DNA from 4 places in the Cellulosimicrobium sp. JZ28 genome. Region 4 is predicted to be linked to each of the others. Evidence: riboswitches for the same ligand, from Rfam matches in the RefSeq annotation. Region 4 holds a riboswitch; each other region holds the start of a gene.
What was found. Region 4 has a riboswitch for S-adenosylmethionine ahead of BJP59_RS16690 (methylenetetrahydrofolate reductase). Riboswitches for the same ligand answer to the same signal wherever they lie in the genome.
Positions count from the first base shown of each region.

Region 1 (3,844 bases), 830 kb from region 4:
CACGCGGACCACGCGTCCCGCTCTGTGGCCGGGAGGGAGGCCTCGGCGTCGTCCCAGGTGCTGAAGCCCTCCGGGGGCGGCGCCGGGACGTAGCCCAGCACCTCGCACCAGAACCGGGCGACGCGCCGTGGCTGCGCGCAGTCGAACGTGACCTGGACCTGCCTGACCGCCGCCATCCGGCCACCCTAGGCGCCCGACCCTTCTCGGCCGGAGGGCTTTTCACGGGCGCACGACGGCCGCCGATGCCACCGCTCCGCGCGGGGCACCGACGGCCGTCGTCGTGCGGCTCGGGTCAGATGACGCCGAGCGCGAGGATCGCGTCGGCGACCTTGGTGAAGCCCGCGATGTTGGCGCCGAGCACGTAGTTGCCGGGCGTGCCGTACTCGTCGGCCGTCTCGACGCAGCGGTCGTGGATGCCCGCCATGATCTGCGCGAGGCGGTCCTCCGTGTACTCGAAGGACCACGCGTCGCGCGACGCGTTCTGCTGCATCTCGAGGGCCGACGTCGCGACGCCGCCCGCGTTGGCTGCCTTGCCCGGCGCGAAGAGGACGCCCGCCTCCTGGAGCAGCGCGACGGCGCTCGGCGTCGTGGGCATGTTGGCGCCCTCCGCGACCGCGACGACGCCGTTCGCGACGAGCTGCTTGGCCGCCGCCTCGTCGAGCTCGTTCTGCGTCGCGCACGGGAGCGCGACGTCGCACGGCACGTCCCAGATGGACCCGTCGGTGACGACGCGGGCCCCGGGGCGGCGCGCGGCGTAGTCGGCGACGCGCCCGCGCTCGACCTCCTTGATCTGGCGCAGGAGCTCGAGGTCGACCCCGGCCTCGTCGACGACGTACCCCGACGAGTCGGAGAACGCGACCACGTTCGCGCCGAGCTGCTGCGCCTTGGCCGTCGCGTAGATCGCGACGTTGCCCGAGCCCGAGACGACGACGCGGCGCCCGTCGAGCTCCTGCCCGCGCGTCTCCAGCATGTTCTGCGCGAAGAGGACCGTGCCGTAGCCCGTGGCCTCCGTGCGGACGAGCGAGCCGCCCCACGAGATGCCCTTGCCCGTGAGGACGCCGGACTCGTACCGGTTGGTGATGCGCTTGTACTGCCCGAAGAGGTAGCCGATCTCGCGGCCGCCCACGCCGATGTCGCCCGCGGGGACGTCCGTGTTCTCGCCGATGTGCCGGTAGAGCTCCGTCATGAACGACTGGCAGAACCGCATGACCTCGCCGTCGGACCGCCCGCGCGGGTCGAAGTCGGAGCCGCCCTTGCCGCCGCCGATGGGCATGCCCGTGAGCGAGTTCTTGAAGATCTGCTCGAAGCCGAGGAACTTCACGATGCCGAGGTAGACCGACGGGTGGAACCGCAGGCCGCCCTTGTACGGGCCGAGCGCGGAGTTGAACTCGACGCGGAAGCCGCGGTTGATCTGCACGCGCCCGGTGTCGTCCACCCACGGGACCCGGAAGATGATCTGGCGCTCCGGCTCGCACACGCGCTCGAGGACGGCGGCCTCGACGTAGCGCGGGTGCTTGCGCAGCACGGGGCCGAGCGAGTCGAAGACCTCGCGCACGGCCTGGTGGAACTCGGCCTCGCCGGGGTTGCGACGCAGGACCTCGTCGTAGACGGACTGCAGTCGGCTGTCCATGGGTACTCCTCGTCTGACGCGGGCGGAACTCCTGCTGACGGTACGCCTGTGCCAGAAGCTCCCGTCACACCGTCTCACTCCGCGCGCACCGGCACGGGCGGCCGCAGCGCAGGAGCGACCGCACGGGGCGGCACAGGAGTCACCGACGACGACACATCCGTCCACCCACTGAGAAACCCTACCGATCTGGTGCAGTTTCTCGGGGCGGTTGCTATACCCGTCCCCAGGTCACGAGCGCCAGCGCCAAGCCCCGGCTCGCTGGCCGGCAACCCCCTGTCACGGCGGGGTGCTCCGGGAGATGACCAGGCCGGGCCCGGCCTGCCCCGCCACCGGCGAGGACGGCCCGCACGGCAAGCGTGATCGACGACTACTGCGAGGTGCACATGACCCACCACCCCACCCACCCGACGGTGCTCGCCGTCTCGGGCAACCCGCGGCCCGGCTCGCGCACGCTCGGCGCCGCCGAGACGGTCGCGCGCCGCGTCGCCGACCTCCTCGGCGCGGACGACGTCGCCACGGTCGACCTGGCGTCGCTCGCCGGCGAGGTGCTCGCCGCCGACCATCCGGCGGCCGACGCCGCCCGTGAGCAGCTCGCCCGGGCGACCGTCGCCGTCGTGGCGACGCCGGTCTACAAGGCGTCCTACACCGGGCTGCTGAAGGCCTTCCTCGACCTCTACGGCCCCGACGGGCTCGCGGGCGTCGTCGTGGTCCCGCTCGTCGTGTCCGGGAACCCGGCGCACGCGCTCGTCGGGGAGGTGCACCTGCGACCCGTGCTCGTCGAGCTCGGCGCCGTCGTCCCGACCCGGTCGCTCACGGTCACCGAGCCGCAGCTCGCGGACCTGGGACCGGTCGTGGACGCGTGGCTCGCGCGCGAGGGCGACGCCCTGCGCCGCGCCACGGCGCAGCTCCCCCGGCGGAGGACCGCCCGTCGGCCCGCACCGACGCAGCCGTCGCCGACGCGTTCGCGGGGGTGGCCCGATGACCGCCGAGCTCACCCACCTGGAGGCCCTCCTGGCCGAGCAGGACGAGCCCCAGCTCTCCCCCGACGAGTACAAGGCCGTGTTCCGCGGCCACCCCGCGGGCGTCGCCGTCGTCGCGCTCGAGCACGGCGACCGCCTCGTCGGCTTCACCGCGACGTCGGTCATCTCCGTCTCGGCCGCGCCCCCGCTGCTCGCGTTCTCGCTCGCGTCCACGTCGTCGTCGTGGCCCGCGGTCTCGACGGCGCGCACGCTGACCGTGAGCTTCCTCGCGGACCACCAGGACGACGTCTCGGCCCGGTTCGCGACGAGCGGCATCGACCGGTTCGCGGACGGCGGCTGGTCGCGCCTGCCGACGGGCGAACCCGTGATCGACGGCGCGCTGTCGTGGGTGCGCGGGCGGGTCGTCCAGCGCACCCCGGTGGGCGACTCCTACCTCGTCTCGCTGCGCGCGCTCGCGTCGAGCGTCGGCGCCGCGCCCGGGGCGTCGCGGGAGGCGGCGGCGTCGCCGCTCGTCTACCACGACCGCACCTACCACCGGATCGGCGACCACTCCGCGCTCTGAGCGCACGGACGGGCGAGGGGCCCGACGGCGGAGGTCCCGCCGTCGGGCCCCTCGCCCGTCCCGTGCCGCCCCTCACGGGTGGTCCGTCACCAGCTCCAGCCGCGCGCGCTGAGCTCGAGCTCCTCCCGGAACCGCTCGTCGTCGCCGGTGCGGAAGCCCGCGCGCAGGGGCGCGTCCGCGACCGGGAGCCCCGTGAGCCGACAGGCCTCGCGCAGCAGCGCGTCGTAGGCGCCCTGGACCGCGAGGTAGTGGTGGGCGCGCGCGTAGACGTCCGGGTCGGCCTCGATGCGCCGGAGCTCCGCGGCGAGCGCGGTGAGCCGCACCTGGAGCGCGAGCGTCGTCAGCGGGTCCGGCGCCGCGGCGGCACGACGGCCCGCGCCCGCCCGGTGGCTCGGAGGCCGCCCGGCCCGGCGCAGCACCCACCACGCGGCGGCGGCCGTGCACGCCGTCGCGCACCAGATCATGAGCAGCCACGACATCGGAGCCGACCTCTGCGCGGGGAGACCCACAGGACCTCTCCAGTCTAGGTCTCCCCGGCCCCGCGAGGCAGGGTGGGCGGCCCCCTGTCCTCGCCGCCGCCCGCGCGGCGGGTCAGCCGTCGAGGAGGTCCGGCTGCGGGTGCCGCACGCCCTGGACGGCCGCGCGCGGGATCGCCGCGCCGATCGTCGCGAC
Region 1 is NZ_CP017660.1:177,477-181,320, reverse strand. Features, by position in the region: gene BJP59_RS00785 (VOC family protein) at 1-176, opposite strand, end outside; gene gdhA (NADP-specific glutamate dehydrogenase) at 293-1,630, opposite strand; SAM riboswitch class IV at 1,857-1,959, shown strand; partial or broken gene BJP59_RS00775 (NADPH-dependent FMN reductase) at 2,014-2,427, shown strand; gene BJP59_RS00770 (flavin reductase family protein) at 2,609-3,172, shown strand; gene BJP59_RS00765 (hypothetical protein) at 3,259-3,651, opposite strand; gene BJP59_RS00760 (aldo/keto reductase) at 3,764-3,844, opposite strand, start outside.
Region 1: linked by a shared signal. The riboswitch ahead of BJP59_RS00775 (NADPH-dependent FMN reductase) and the one ahead of BJP59_RS16690 (methylenetetrahydrofolate reductase) in region 4 are both predicted to bind S-adenosylmethionine.

Region 2 (3,844 bases), 810 kb from region 4:
TCGCGCTCGCGCCCGTGCGCCGCGAGCCGCCCCTTGACGTCCTCGTAGAACGCGCGCCCGGCGTCGAACGTCGAGTGCGCGGAGAACACGACGTCGGCCGTCGCGGCGGCGAAGTCGCGCCCGTCGGCCGAGTCGCCCGCCTGGAACAGGACGGGGTGGCCCTGCGGCCCGCGCGGCGTCTCGAACAGCCCGACGACGTCCGCGTACGTCCCGTGGTGCGCGACCGGCCGCACCGCGCCGGGCCGCAGGAACTCGCCCGCGATCCGGTCGGCCAGCACCGCGTCGTCGTCCCACGAGTCCCACAGGGCGCGCGCGACCTCGACGACCTCGGCCGCCCGCGCGTACCGCTCGGGGTAGGGCAGGTACCCGCCGCGGCGGAAGTTGGCGCCCGTGAAGGCGTCGGGGCTCGTCACGAGGTTCCACGCCGCGCGGCCCTCGGAGAGCAGGTCGAGGGTCGCGAACTGCTTCGCGAGCTCCCACGGCTCGTTGAACGTCGTGTTGATCGTGCCCGCGAGGCCGAGCCGCTCCGTGACGGCGGCGAGCGCGGCGAGGACGGGCAGCGTGTCGGGGCGGCCGACGACGTCGAGGTCGTGGATGCGGCCCTTGTGCTCGCGCAGGCGCAGGCCCTCGGCGAGGAAGAAGAAGTCGAGCCTCGCGTCCTCGGCGCGGCGCGCGAGGTGCTCGAACGACGCGAAGTCGATCTGGCTGCGCGAGCGGGGGTCGCTCCACACGGTGGTGTTGTTGACGCCCGGGAAGTGGGCGCCGAGGTGGATCTGCTTGCGGGGTCGGGTGCTCATGTCGGGTCCGTCCGGGCTCAGGCGATCGCCGCGTAGCGGTTCGCGGGGTGCGGGAGGCCGAGCGTGTCGCGCAGCGTCGTGCCCGGGTACGCGGTGCGGAACAGCCCCACGCCCTGGAGCAGCGGCACGACCCCGTCGACGATCGCGTCGAGGTCCGTGCTCAGCGACGACGGCCGCAGCAGGAAGCCGTCGGCGGCACCGGCGTGCGCCCACTCCTCGACCGTCGCCGCGAGGTCGCGCGCCGTGCCGACGTGCGTCAGCGAGTCGGTGTCCCACGAGACGCCCTCGAGGTCCTCGAGCAGGTCGAGGCGGGCCTGCGCGCTCGCGCGCGTGTCCCCGACGACGACGTACGCGTCCACGAGGACCCGCAGCCCGTCGGGGTCGCGGCCGGCGTCCGCGGCGGCGTCGCGCACCTGCGCCCGCAGCGCGACCGCCTCGTCCCGCGTCGCCGCGCGGACCCGCACGACGTCGGCCCGCCGGGCCGCGAGGTCGAGCGACGCCGGCGTGCTCGCCCGCACGACGACGGGCGGCTGGCCCTGCGGCGGGCGCGGCGTGATCGACGGCCCCTTGACCGCGAACCGGATGCCCTCGTGGTCGACGTAGTGCAGCTTCTCGCGGTCCACGAACCGGCCCGTCGCGACGTCGCGGATCTCGGCGTCGTCCTCCCACGAGTCCCAGAGCCGCGTGACGACCTCGACCGCCTCGTCGGCCTCGGCCACGGCGTCGGGCTCGTCCTGGGCGCCCTTGCGCCCGAAGGCCGCGGCCTCGGCCGGGGTCGTGGACCACCCGACCTGCCATCCCGCGCGGCCGGAGCTCACATGGTCGATCGTCGCGACCGCCTTGGAGACGTGGAACGGCTCGGTGTGCGTGGTGGTGACGGTCGGGACGAGGCCGATGCCCGCGCTGCGCGGCGCGAGGCGGGACGCGACGAGCGCGGCGTCGAGCCGGCCGCGCACGGACCCGTTGCGGCCCGGCTGGAGGGTGAACGCGTCGTCGAGCGTGACGAGGTCGAGCAGGCCGCGCTGGGCGGTGGCCACGAGCTCGACGAGGCGCTTGGCGTCGAACAGGCGCTGGGCCTGGGAGCCCACGGTCCGCCAGGCGGCGGGGTGCGCACCGGCGTCGGTGAGGTCGACGCCCAGGTGGACGGTGCGGGCGGGGCGGGGGTCGGGCATCGCGAGGATCCGTTCTGGGACAGGCGCCGGCCGCGCGCTCAGGGCGCGGCGGGGTGCCGGGGGTGGGCAGGGTCGCCCCGCCGCGGGACGGCAGGGCGGGGCCGGGGAGGCCGGAGGGAGGCCCGTCAGGGCGTGCGCGCGAGGGCGCGCGGCGTCAGGAGCGGGGCGTCGTCAGCGACAACAGGTGACGCGCGCGGGGGCGCCGACCGGACAGGAGACGGCGGCCGCAGCGTTGACCGGACAGGGGCACGTCGGCGCGTGCGGGGTGCTCACCGCGGTGCTCGACTCTCGCCGGTCCATCGTCCGTCTCCTTCGTGCCCGTCTCCGGGCGCCGCGTGTTGCCCCGCACCGCGCAGGTCGCGCGACGCGGGACCTGGTCCTCACCCGGGGCACCCCGCCGCGCGGGAGGGTTGCCGTCCGACGAGCCGGGGCTTCGCGTCGGAGCTCATGACCATGTCCTGTGCCGGGGTCCGTGGACCTCGGTTGCCGGGAACCTACGAGCGGTCGGAGAGGGTGTCAACGCACCGCCGGGACCTTCCCACATACTGGACTCGATCGGTCAACTTTGAGCGGCAGAGGCCCTCGTTTGCACCGAGTGCATCGATGCACCTAGTGTCAAGAGGTGCCTCTCCTCCCCGGACCCGAGCGCCCGACCGCGCCCGCGACGCACGCCGTGACCCCGGACGCGCCGAGCGCGGACGTCCCCGGCCCGGACGCCGCGGCTCCGGACCGTCGCGCAGCCCTGCGCGCGCGCCACCGCCGCGCGATCGTCGCCGCCGCCGCGTCGCTCATGGAGGAGAAGGGCGGCGCGCGCTTCACCGTCGACGAGCTCGCGGCCCGCGCCGACGTCGCGCGCCGCACGATCTTCAACCACTTCGCGTCGCTCGACGACGTCGTCGTCGAGGTCTGCGAGGACGTGCTGGGCACCGTCGTCGAGACGCTCGGGGCGAGCGCGGCCGAGCCGGGCACCGACCGCCCCACGCCCCTCGACGACGTCACCGCGGCGCTGCGCGGCACGGACCTCGTCGGCCCCATGGCCTACCTCACGCGCGCCCTCGGCGGTACCGCGACCGAGCCCACGCCGCGCGTCACGACGATGGTCGTGCGCACCTTCACCCACCTCGCCGAGCGCCTCGTCGCGGCGACCACGCGCCGGCACCCGGACGTCGACCCGCTCGAGATCGAGATGCTCGTGGGCGCGCTCATGGCCGGGGTCCTCGTCATCCAGCGGCGCTGGTGGGCCGAGACCGGCGCCGCCGACGACGACGCCTCGCGCGCGGTGTGGTCGGGCCTGCTCGACCGCCTCGTCGAACGGATCCGCGCCGGCTGGGCGGACCCCGCCTGACGCGAGCCGCACCCTCCCCGCGACCACCTCTCCCGCAGCATCACCCCGCCACCCCGGGCACACCCGCCACCGGACTCCCACCGAAGGACCCTCATGGCTGAACTCCTCTACCGCCTCGGCCGCGCGTGCGCGCGCCGCGCGCGGACCGTCCTCGCCGCGTGGCTCGCGGTGCTCGTGCTCGCCGGGGCGGCGTTCGTCGCGTTCGGCGGCACGCTCGCCAGCAGCTTCTCGATCCCCGGCACCCCGACCGCCGACGTCACCGAGCGCCTCCAGACCGCGCTGCCCGAGGCGTCGGGCGGGAGCGGCACGATCGTCTTCGCGACGGACGACGGCGCCCCGTTCACGCCCGAGCAGGAGGCGGCGATCGCGGACCGCTTCGCCGCGGCGGAGGAAGTCGACGGCGTCGCGTCGGTCGTCGACCCGTTCGCGACGCAGGAGGAGCTCGCCGACCAGCGGAAGCAGATCGACGACGGCCGCACCCAGATCGCCGCGGGACGCGAGCAGATCGAGGACGGCCGCGCGCAGCTCGC
Region 2 is NZ_CP017660.1:154,520-158,363, reverse strand. Features, by position in the region: gene BJP59_RS00675 (NtaA/DmoA family FMN-dependent monooxygenase) at 1-797, opposite strand, end outside; gene BJP59_RS00670 (LLM class flavin-dependent oxidoreductase) at 815-1,969, opposite strand; SAM riboswitch class IV at 2,315-2,422, opposite strand; gene BJP59_RS00665 (TetR/AcrR family transcriptional regulator) at 2,592-3,314, shown strand; gene BJP59_RS00660 (MMPL family transporter) at 3,408-3,844, shown strand, end outside.
Region 2: linked by a shared signal. The riboswitch ahead of BJP59_RS00670 (LLM class flavin-dependent oxidoreductase) and the one ahead of BJP59_RS16690 (methylenetetrahydrofolate reductase) in region 4 are both predicted to bind S-adenosylmethionine.

Region 3 (3,844 bases), 780 kb from region 4:
AGGCCGGCCAGCGTCTCAGCGTGCTCCAGGGCCAGCGGTTCCAGCCGGAAACCGTGCCCCGAGAGGACGACGTCGTGCAGCACAGCGCATATCAGAGCACACGCGGAACACCGCGCCAAGAGGGTCCGGCGACGCGGTGGACAACGCTCGGCGACGGTCCGGTGAACAGGCTCCCGCGTCGGCCGCCGACGCCGGTCAGACGGCCGGTCCGCAGCCCGCCGCGTCGGCGAGGAAGCCCGCCGCCGCGGTCGCGAAGAGCCCCTCCAGGCCGGACCCCGCGGGGACCGGGCGGGGGTCGTCCACGACGGCCCAGCAGCCGTCGACGACCTCGTACCGGGTGGTCGGTCCCTGCTCGACGTACGCGCGCACGGCCTCGACGAGGCGCACGACGTCCGCACCGGTCGTCCCGACGCCCACCGAGGCGCGGATCGCGCCCGCGTCGTAGCCGAGGCGCGCGAGCAGCGGGTGCGCGCAGAACCGGCCGTCGCGCACGCCGATGCCGTGCTCGGCCGAGAGGTAGGCGGCGACGAGGCCCGGGTCGTGGCCCTCGACGGCGAACGTCACGACGCCGACCGGGTCGACGGCGTCGTCCCACACGCGCACGACCCGGACGCCCGGGACGGCCTCCAGGCCTGCGACGAGGGCCGCGCGGAGCGTCGCCTCGTGCGCGTGCAGGTCGGCCGGGTCGAGCGCGGCGAGCGCGTCGCACGCCGCCGCGAGCGCCGCTGCGCCCACCACGTTCGGCGAGCCGGCCTCGTGGCGTGCGGGCGCCGTCTGCCACTGCGTCCCGGTCACCGCGACCTGGCGCACGGCGCCGCCGCCCGCGAGGTAGGGGGTGCCCGCGTCGAGCCAGTCGCGCCGCCCGACGAGCGCCCCCGCGCCGAACGGCGCGTAGGTCTTGTGCCCCGAGAACGCGACGTAGTCGACGCCCGACGCGGCGAGCGAGAACCCGCGGTGCGGGACGAGCTGCGCGCCGTCGAGCACGACGCGCGCCCCGGCGTCGTGCGCGGCGCGGACGACCTCGGCGACGGGCAGGGACTCGCCCGTGACGTTGGAGGCGCCGGTCACGGCGACGAGCGCGTACGGGAAGCGCGCGAGCTCGGTGCGCAGGCCCGAGAGCGTCTCCGCGACGGACGCGCCGCCCGCGAGGACCGTCGCGCCGCCGGCGCGCTGCCACGGCAGCAGGTTCGCGTGGTGCTCGACGTCGAGGACGAGCACGCGCCCGGGCGTGCCGTCCGCGTTCGCCGGGACGCAGCCCGCGAGCAGGTTGAGCGAGTCGGTCGTGTTGCGCGTGACGACCGTGACGTCGTCCTCGCGTGCGCCGACGAACGCACCGATCGTGCGGCGCGACGCCTCGTAGAGCGCCGTGGAGACCTGCGAGAGGTAGCCCGCGCCGCGGTGCACGCTCGCGTAGAGCGGCAGCACCTCGGTCACGCGGTCCGCGACCGAGCGCAGCGCCGGGGCCGAGGCCGCGACGTCGAGGTTCGCGTACGGCACGCTGCGGCCGTCGACGAGCGGGACGAGCGTGTCCCCGCCGACGACGGGCAGGAGCGCGGGCGCGTCGGCGAGCGCCGCGAGGTCAGGGGCCGGGGCGTCGGTGGGACACGAGACGTCCGCGAGAGCAGTCATGGCACAGTCCTCCAGGGTCGTCCGGGGAGAACCTCCCCGCGCTTGCCGCCCGCCGGTCGGCGTGCGGCCTGGTCGTCACCCGGGGCACCCCGCCGCGAGAGGAGGGTTGCCGGCCAGCAAACCGGGGTTTCGCGCTGGCACTCATGACCTGCGGACCAGGATGTCCGCGCGGACGGTGGCGTGTCAACCGGTGGTCACGGCGTCTCGGATGGCGGGACGCGGCGCTCCGCGTCATAGGCCCGCGCGTCGGAGCCACGCGGCGTCGGGCACCTCCACCCCGGGCCGCTCCCCGAGACGGGCGTTCCGCACGTCGGACGCGTGGCGTACGATCCGAGCCAACCATCCGGAGCGGCCGAGTGACGTGGCACGTCGACGCCGCAGCAACCCCCCGGACCGCCTCGGCGGCCGGGCGCAGGGTGCTACTGCCACGATCGATGGAGGAGGACTCTCATGAGCGACCAGTCCCAGCAGGCGTCGGCACCCCGGCCGGCACCCCCCGAGGCACGTCCCGCCGTCGGCTACGCCGGCGACCTCACCCCGCAGCAGGCGTGGGACCTGCTCGCGCACGACGAGCGCGCCGTGCTCGTGGACGTCCGCACCGAGGGCGAGTGGCGCACCATCGGCGTGCCCGACGCCACGGAGCTCGGCCGCGACGTCCTGTTCGACGAGTGGGTGACCCCGGCGGGCCCCAACCCGCGGTTCCTCGACCGGCTCGTCGAGGCGGGCCTGACCCCCGGCGACGAGCGTCCTGTCGTGTTCCTGTGCCGCTCGGGCCAGCGGTCGATCGGCGCGGCGCGCGCGGCCACGGCCGCCGGGCTCGGGCCGTCGTACAACGTGCTCGAGGGCTTCGAGGGCGCCCAGGGGTTCTCGGGCCTGCGGGACGTCGAGGGCTGGAAGGTCCGCGGGCTGCCCACCACGACGTTCGACGAGGCCGCCCGGTGAGCGCGGTCGTGCCCGGGAGCGTGCCCGGCGGCTCCGGCCGCAAGCCCCTGCCCGCGAGCGCCCGCCCCGCGACGCTCGCCGTGCGCGGCGGCCACGCGCGCACCGAGTTCCAGGAGACGTCCGAGGCGCTGTTCCTCACGCAGGGCTACACGTACGACCGCGCGGCCGACGCCGAGGCCGCGTTCAAGGGGGAGCTCGACCGGTTCGTCTACTCGCGCTACGGCAACCCGACCGTGCACACGTTCGAGGAGCGCCTGCGCCTCCTGGAGGGCGCGGAGGCGTGCTACGCGACGGCGTCCGGCATGTCCGCCGTGTTCACGGCGCTCGCCGCGCTGGTGCGGTCCGGGTCGCGCATCGTCGCGGCGCGCGCGCTCTTCGGGTCGAGCCTCGTCATCTTCGACGAGATCTTCGCGAAGTGGGGCGTGCGGACGGACTACGTCGACGGCCACGTGCTGTCGCAGTGGGAGGAGGCGCTGTCCACCCCCGCGGACGTCGTCTTCTTCGAGACGCCGTCCAACCCCATGCAGGACATCGTCGACGCGCGGCGCGTGAGCGAGCTCGCGCACGCCGCCGGCGCGGTCGTCGTGCTCGACAACGTGTTCGCGACCCCGCTGCTGCAGCGGCCGCTCGAGCTCGGTGCCGACGTCGTCGTCTACTCGGCGACCAAGCACATCGACGGGCAGGGCCGCGTGCTCGGCGGCGCGATCCTCGGCACCGAGGAGTACGTCACCGGTCCCGTGCAGACGTTCATCCGCAACACCGGGCCGTCGCTCTCGGCGTTCAACGCGTGGGTGCTGCTCAAGGGCCTCGAGACGCTGCCCGTGCGCGTCGCCGCGCAGAACGCCGCCGCGGAGCAGGTCGCGGAGGCGCTGGAGCAGCTCCCCGGGATCGGCCGCGTGCGCTACCCGTTCCTCGCCTCGCACCCGCAGCGCGAGCTCGCGCGGTCGCAGCAGAGCGGTGGCGGGACCGTCGTGACGTTCGACCTCGCCGTGCCCGAGGGCACCGACCCCGAGACGGCGAAGAAGCGCGCGTTCACGTTCCTCGACGCGCTCCAGGTCGTCGACATCTCGAACAACCTCGGCGACGCGAAGTCCCTCGTCACGCACCCGGCCACCACGACGCACCGCAAGCTCGGCCCCGAGGGTCGCGCCGCCGTCGGGATCGCGGAGACGACCGTGCGCCTGTCGGTGGGCCTGGAAGACCCGCAAGACATCATCGAGGACGTCGCCCAGGCGCTGAACTCCTGACCCCCGGCTCCCACCGAACAGGTGGT
Region 3 is NZ_CP017660.1:128,987-132,830, reverse strand. Features, by position in the region: gene BJP59_RS00570 (GNAT family N-acetyltransferase) at 1-83, opposite strand, end outside; gene BJP59_RS00565 (aminotransferase class V-fold PLP-dependent enzyme) at 196-1,629, opposite strand; SAM riboswitch class IV at 1,663-1,778, opposite strand; gene BJP59_RS00560 (rhodanese-like domain-containing protein) at 2,080-2,571, shown strand; gene BJP59_RS00555 (O-succinylhomoserine sulfhydrylase) at 2,568-3,818, shown strand.
Region 3: linked by a shared signal. The riboswitch ahead of BJP59_RS00565 (aminotransferase class V-fold PLP-dependent enzyme) and the one ahead of BJP59_RS16690 (methylenetetrahydrofolate reductase) in region 4 are both predicted to bind S-adenosylmethionine.

Region 4 (3,844 bases):
ACGCGCGCGTGCGCGTCCGGTCCACCGACCTCCCCGCGGCGCGCGCCGGCCGCGGCGAGGGTGCCGGCCCGGGGGCGGGGCGCCGTCGGGCACGGCGCGGACCGGCGAGCCGGACGACGCCGCGACCGCCTACACGCGCGGGCTCGTGCGGGCCCAGCTCCGGCTCGGGCTGGCGTGCGTGGCGTCGTTCCTCGCAGTCGTCACGCTGCTCACGGTGACGATGAGCGGCGTGCCCGCGCTGGACGACGTCGTGCTGCTCGGCGTGCCGCTGCCGTGGCTCGTGCACGCGTACGGGTTCTACCCGGTGATCGTCGCGTTCGCGGTCGTGTTCGCGGTCGCGGCGGCGCGCAACGAGCGCCGGTACCGCGCGCTCGCCGAGGGCGCGGGCGGGCCCGACGAGCCCGGCCCCGACGACGGCGGTGCGCCGTGACCAGCGCGCTGCCCCTCGTCGCGATCGCGCTGCTCCTGCTCGCGACCGGGCTCATCGGGTTCTACGGCCTGCGGATCTCGCGCACCACGAGCGACTTCTTCGTCGCGTCGCGCACCGTGCGGCCGGTCTGGAACGCGTCGGCGATCAGCGGCGAGTACCTGTCCGCGGGCACGTTCCTCGGGCTCTCGGGTCTCGTGCTGCTGTCCGGCGCGGAGGCGTTCTGGTTCCCCGTGGGGTACGCGGCGGGCTACCTGCTCGTCCTGCTGTTCGTCGCGGGCCCCCTGCGGCGCAGCGGCGCGTACACGATCCCCGACTTCGTGCACGCCCGGCTCGACTCCGTGGTCGCGCGCCGCGTGACGAGCGTGCTCGTGCTGGTCATCGGGTGGCTCTACGTGGTGCCGCAGCTCCACGGGGCGGCGCTCGTCATCACGAGCGTGGCCGCGGTGCCGCCGTGGGTCGGCTCGGTGGGGATCGCGGTCGTGGTGAGCGCCGTCGTCGCCGCGGGCGGGATGCGCTCCATCACGTTCGTCCAGGCGTTCCAGTTCTGGGTCAAGCTCACCGCGCTCGCGGTGCCGCTCGTCTTCGTGCTCATGGCGCTCGGCGGGGCGTTCGAGCCCGGCGGCGCCGTCGTCACGTTCGACCCCGGCGCCGTGTTCCCCCACGAGGCCGGGCCGGGCGGCCTCGACGCGTACGCGACCGTCTCGCTCCTGCTCGCCCTCCTGCTCGGCACGACCGGCCTGCCGCACGTCCTCGTGCGCTTCTACACCTCGCCCGACGGCGGCTCGGCCCGCCGCACGACCGTCGTCGTGCTCGTCATGATCAGCGTGTTCTACATGGTGTCGAGCACGCTCGGGCTCGTGGCGCGGGTCGTCGCGCCCGACCTCGCGGCGCCCGGGGTCGCGGACACGGTCGTCCTCACGCTGCCGACCCGCCTCGTGCCCGGGCTCGGCGGCGAGCTGCTCGCCGCGCTCGTCGTCGCCGGGGCGTTCGCGGCATTCCTCGGGACGTCGTCGGGGCTCGTGGTGGCGCTGGCGGGCGTCGTGAGCCAGGACCTGTTCGGCGGCACCGTGCGGTCCTTCCGCTGGTCGGCGGTCGCGTGCACGCTCATCCCGCTCGCGTTCGCGCTCGTCACCATCCCGCAGGGCCTCGTGACAAGCGTCGGGACGGTGTTCGTCTTCGCCGCGTCGGCCCTGTCCCCGGTGATCCTGCTCGGCGTGTGGTGGCGCGGCCTCACCGCGCGCGGCGCGGTGGCGGGCATGGTCGTGGGCGCCGTCCTGTGCGCGACGGCGCTGCTCGCGTCGTCCGCGCTCGTCGCCGCGGGGTACGGGAGCCCGTCCGGCAGCACGGCCGACGGCGTCCCCGGCGTCGTGCGCGCCCTGCTCGCCCAGCCCGCCGCCTGGACCATCCCGCTCGCGACGGCGACCGTCGTCGTCGTGTCGCTCCTCGACCGGCGCGGCCCGCCGCTGCGCACCGACCGGTTCCTCCGCCGTCTGCACGTGCCCGAGCGCCGTCGAGCCTGAGACTCGTCGCACCGGGAGCTCCGACGACCCTCCGCATCTCACCTGGCGGGCGCTCTCGACCGCATGTCGGATGGGTCGTAGGATCGTGGCAACCATCCAGAGCGGTCGAGAGTCCTGGCTCGACGACACCGCAGCAACCCGCCGACGGAAGCCTCCCGAGGACAAAGGTGCTAACGCCAGGGTCGATGGAGTGACGCATGACCTCAGAGGCATCCTTCGCGCACCGTCCGGGCCGTCCGCGGCCGACGGTGTCGTTCGAGCTCATGCCCCCGCGCCGACCGGACGCGGCCCCGAAGTTCTGGGAGACGGCACGCCGTCTCGTCGCGACGCACCCCGACTTCGTGTCCGTGACGTACGGCGCCGCGGGCACCGACCGCGCGACCGCGCGCCAGGTCGTCGGACGCCTGCTCCAGGGCACGCCCGTGCTGCCGATCGCGCACCTCACGTGCGTCGGGGCGTCGCGCGAGGACGTGGAGTCGGTCATCACCGACTTCCTCGACGAGGGCGTGCGGAGCTTCCTCGCCCTGCGGGGCGACCCGCCGCGCGACCAGCCGGACTGGCAGCCCGCGCCGGACGGCGTCCGGTCGTCGACCGAGCTCGTCGCCCTGCTGCGTGAGGTCGAGGCGTCGCGCTGCGCGTCCGACCCGGCCGTCGCGCTGCGCGGCGCGGCCCGGCCGCTGACGATCGCCGTCGCGACGTTCTGCGACGGCAACCCCGCCGCCGGCACGACGCGCACCCAGGAGGTGCGACGCCTCTGGCAGAAGCAGCAGGCCGGCGCGAGTTTCGCGATCACGCAGCTCTTCTACGACGCGTCGTCGTACACCGACTTCGTCGCCGAGGCCCGCGCGGCCGGCGTGACGATCCCCATCCTCGCCGGGCTGCTGCCCACGACGGAGCCCGCGCGGCTCCGTCGCGTCGAGGAGCTCACGGGCGTGCGCGCGCCCCAGCACCTGCTGGACGCGCTCGACGCCCTGCCCGACCCGGAGGCGCAGCACGCCTACGGGATCGCGTACTCGGTCGACCTCGCGCAGCGCGTCCTCGACGCGGGCACGCCCGGTCTGCACGTGTACACGTTCAACAAGCACCGCGCCGCTCTTGACCTGCTCGAGGGTGTCCACCTCGGCGGCGGGTCGGTCGGGACCGGGGGCGGCGCCAGCGCCGCCGCCGCCCCGCTCGTCCCGGACCTGGCCAGCGGGCCGTGGGTCACCGGCACCTCCCTGCCCACGACGAGCGCCGCCACGCACGGCGCGCCCGTCTGACCGGTCCTCCGGACCAGCAAGAGGTTTCGATCATGGCCACTTCCGTACCCTCCCCTACCCAGAACCCGGTCGGTTTCCCCGCCGGCACCGTGCTCGGCTACCCGCGCATCGGGCGCCGCCGCGAGCTCAAGAAGGCCGTCGAGGCGTTCTGGGCCGGCAAGACGTCGGCCGACGAGCTCGAGGCCACGGCCCGCGAGCTGCGCCTCGCGGCCGTCCGCCGGCTCGTCGACCTCGGCCTCGGCGCCGACGACGCCTCGGTCCCCGGCTCGTTCTCCTTCTACGACCAGGTGCTCGACGTCACCGCCTCCCTCGGGGCGGTCCCGTCGCGGTTCGCGTCGCTCCTCGGCACCGGGCCCGACGACGCGGGCCGCCTCGACCTCGCGGGCTACTTCACCGTGGCGCGCGGCCAGGGGGACGACGCCCCGCTCGAGATGACCAAGTGGTTCGACACCAACTACCACTACCTGGTCCCCGAGATCGGCCCGGACACCCCGATCCGCTTCGTCGACGACCGCGTCGTGCGCGAGTTCGTCGAGGCGAAGGAGGCCGGCGTCGTGACGCGGCCCGTCGTCGTCGGGCCCGTGACGTTCCTCGCGCTGTCCAAGGCCGCCGACGACGCGCCCGCGGGGTACTCG
Region 4 is NZ_CP017660.1:3,725,181-3,729,024, forward strand. Features, by position in the region: gene BJP59_RS16680 (hypothetical protein) at 146-430, shown strand; gene BJP59_RS16685 (sodium/solute symporter) at 427-1,950, shown strand; SAM riboswitch class I at 2,040-2,142, shown strand; gene BJP59_RS16690 (methylenetetrahydrofolate reductase) at 2,148-3,209, shown strand; gene metE (5-methyltetrahydropteroyltriglutamate--homocysteine S-methyltransferase) at 3,242-3,844, shown strand, end outside.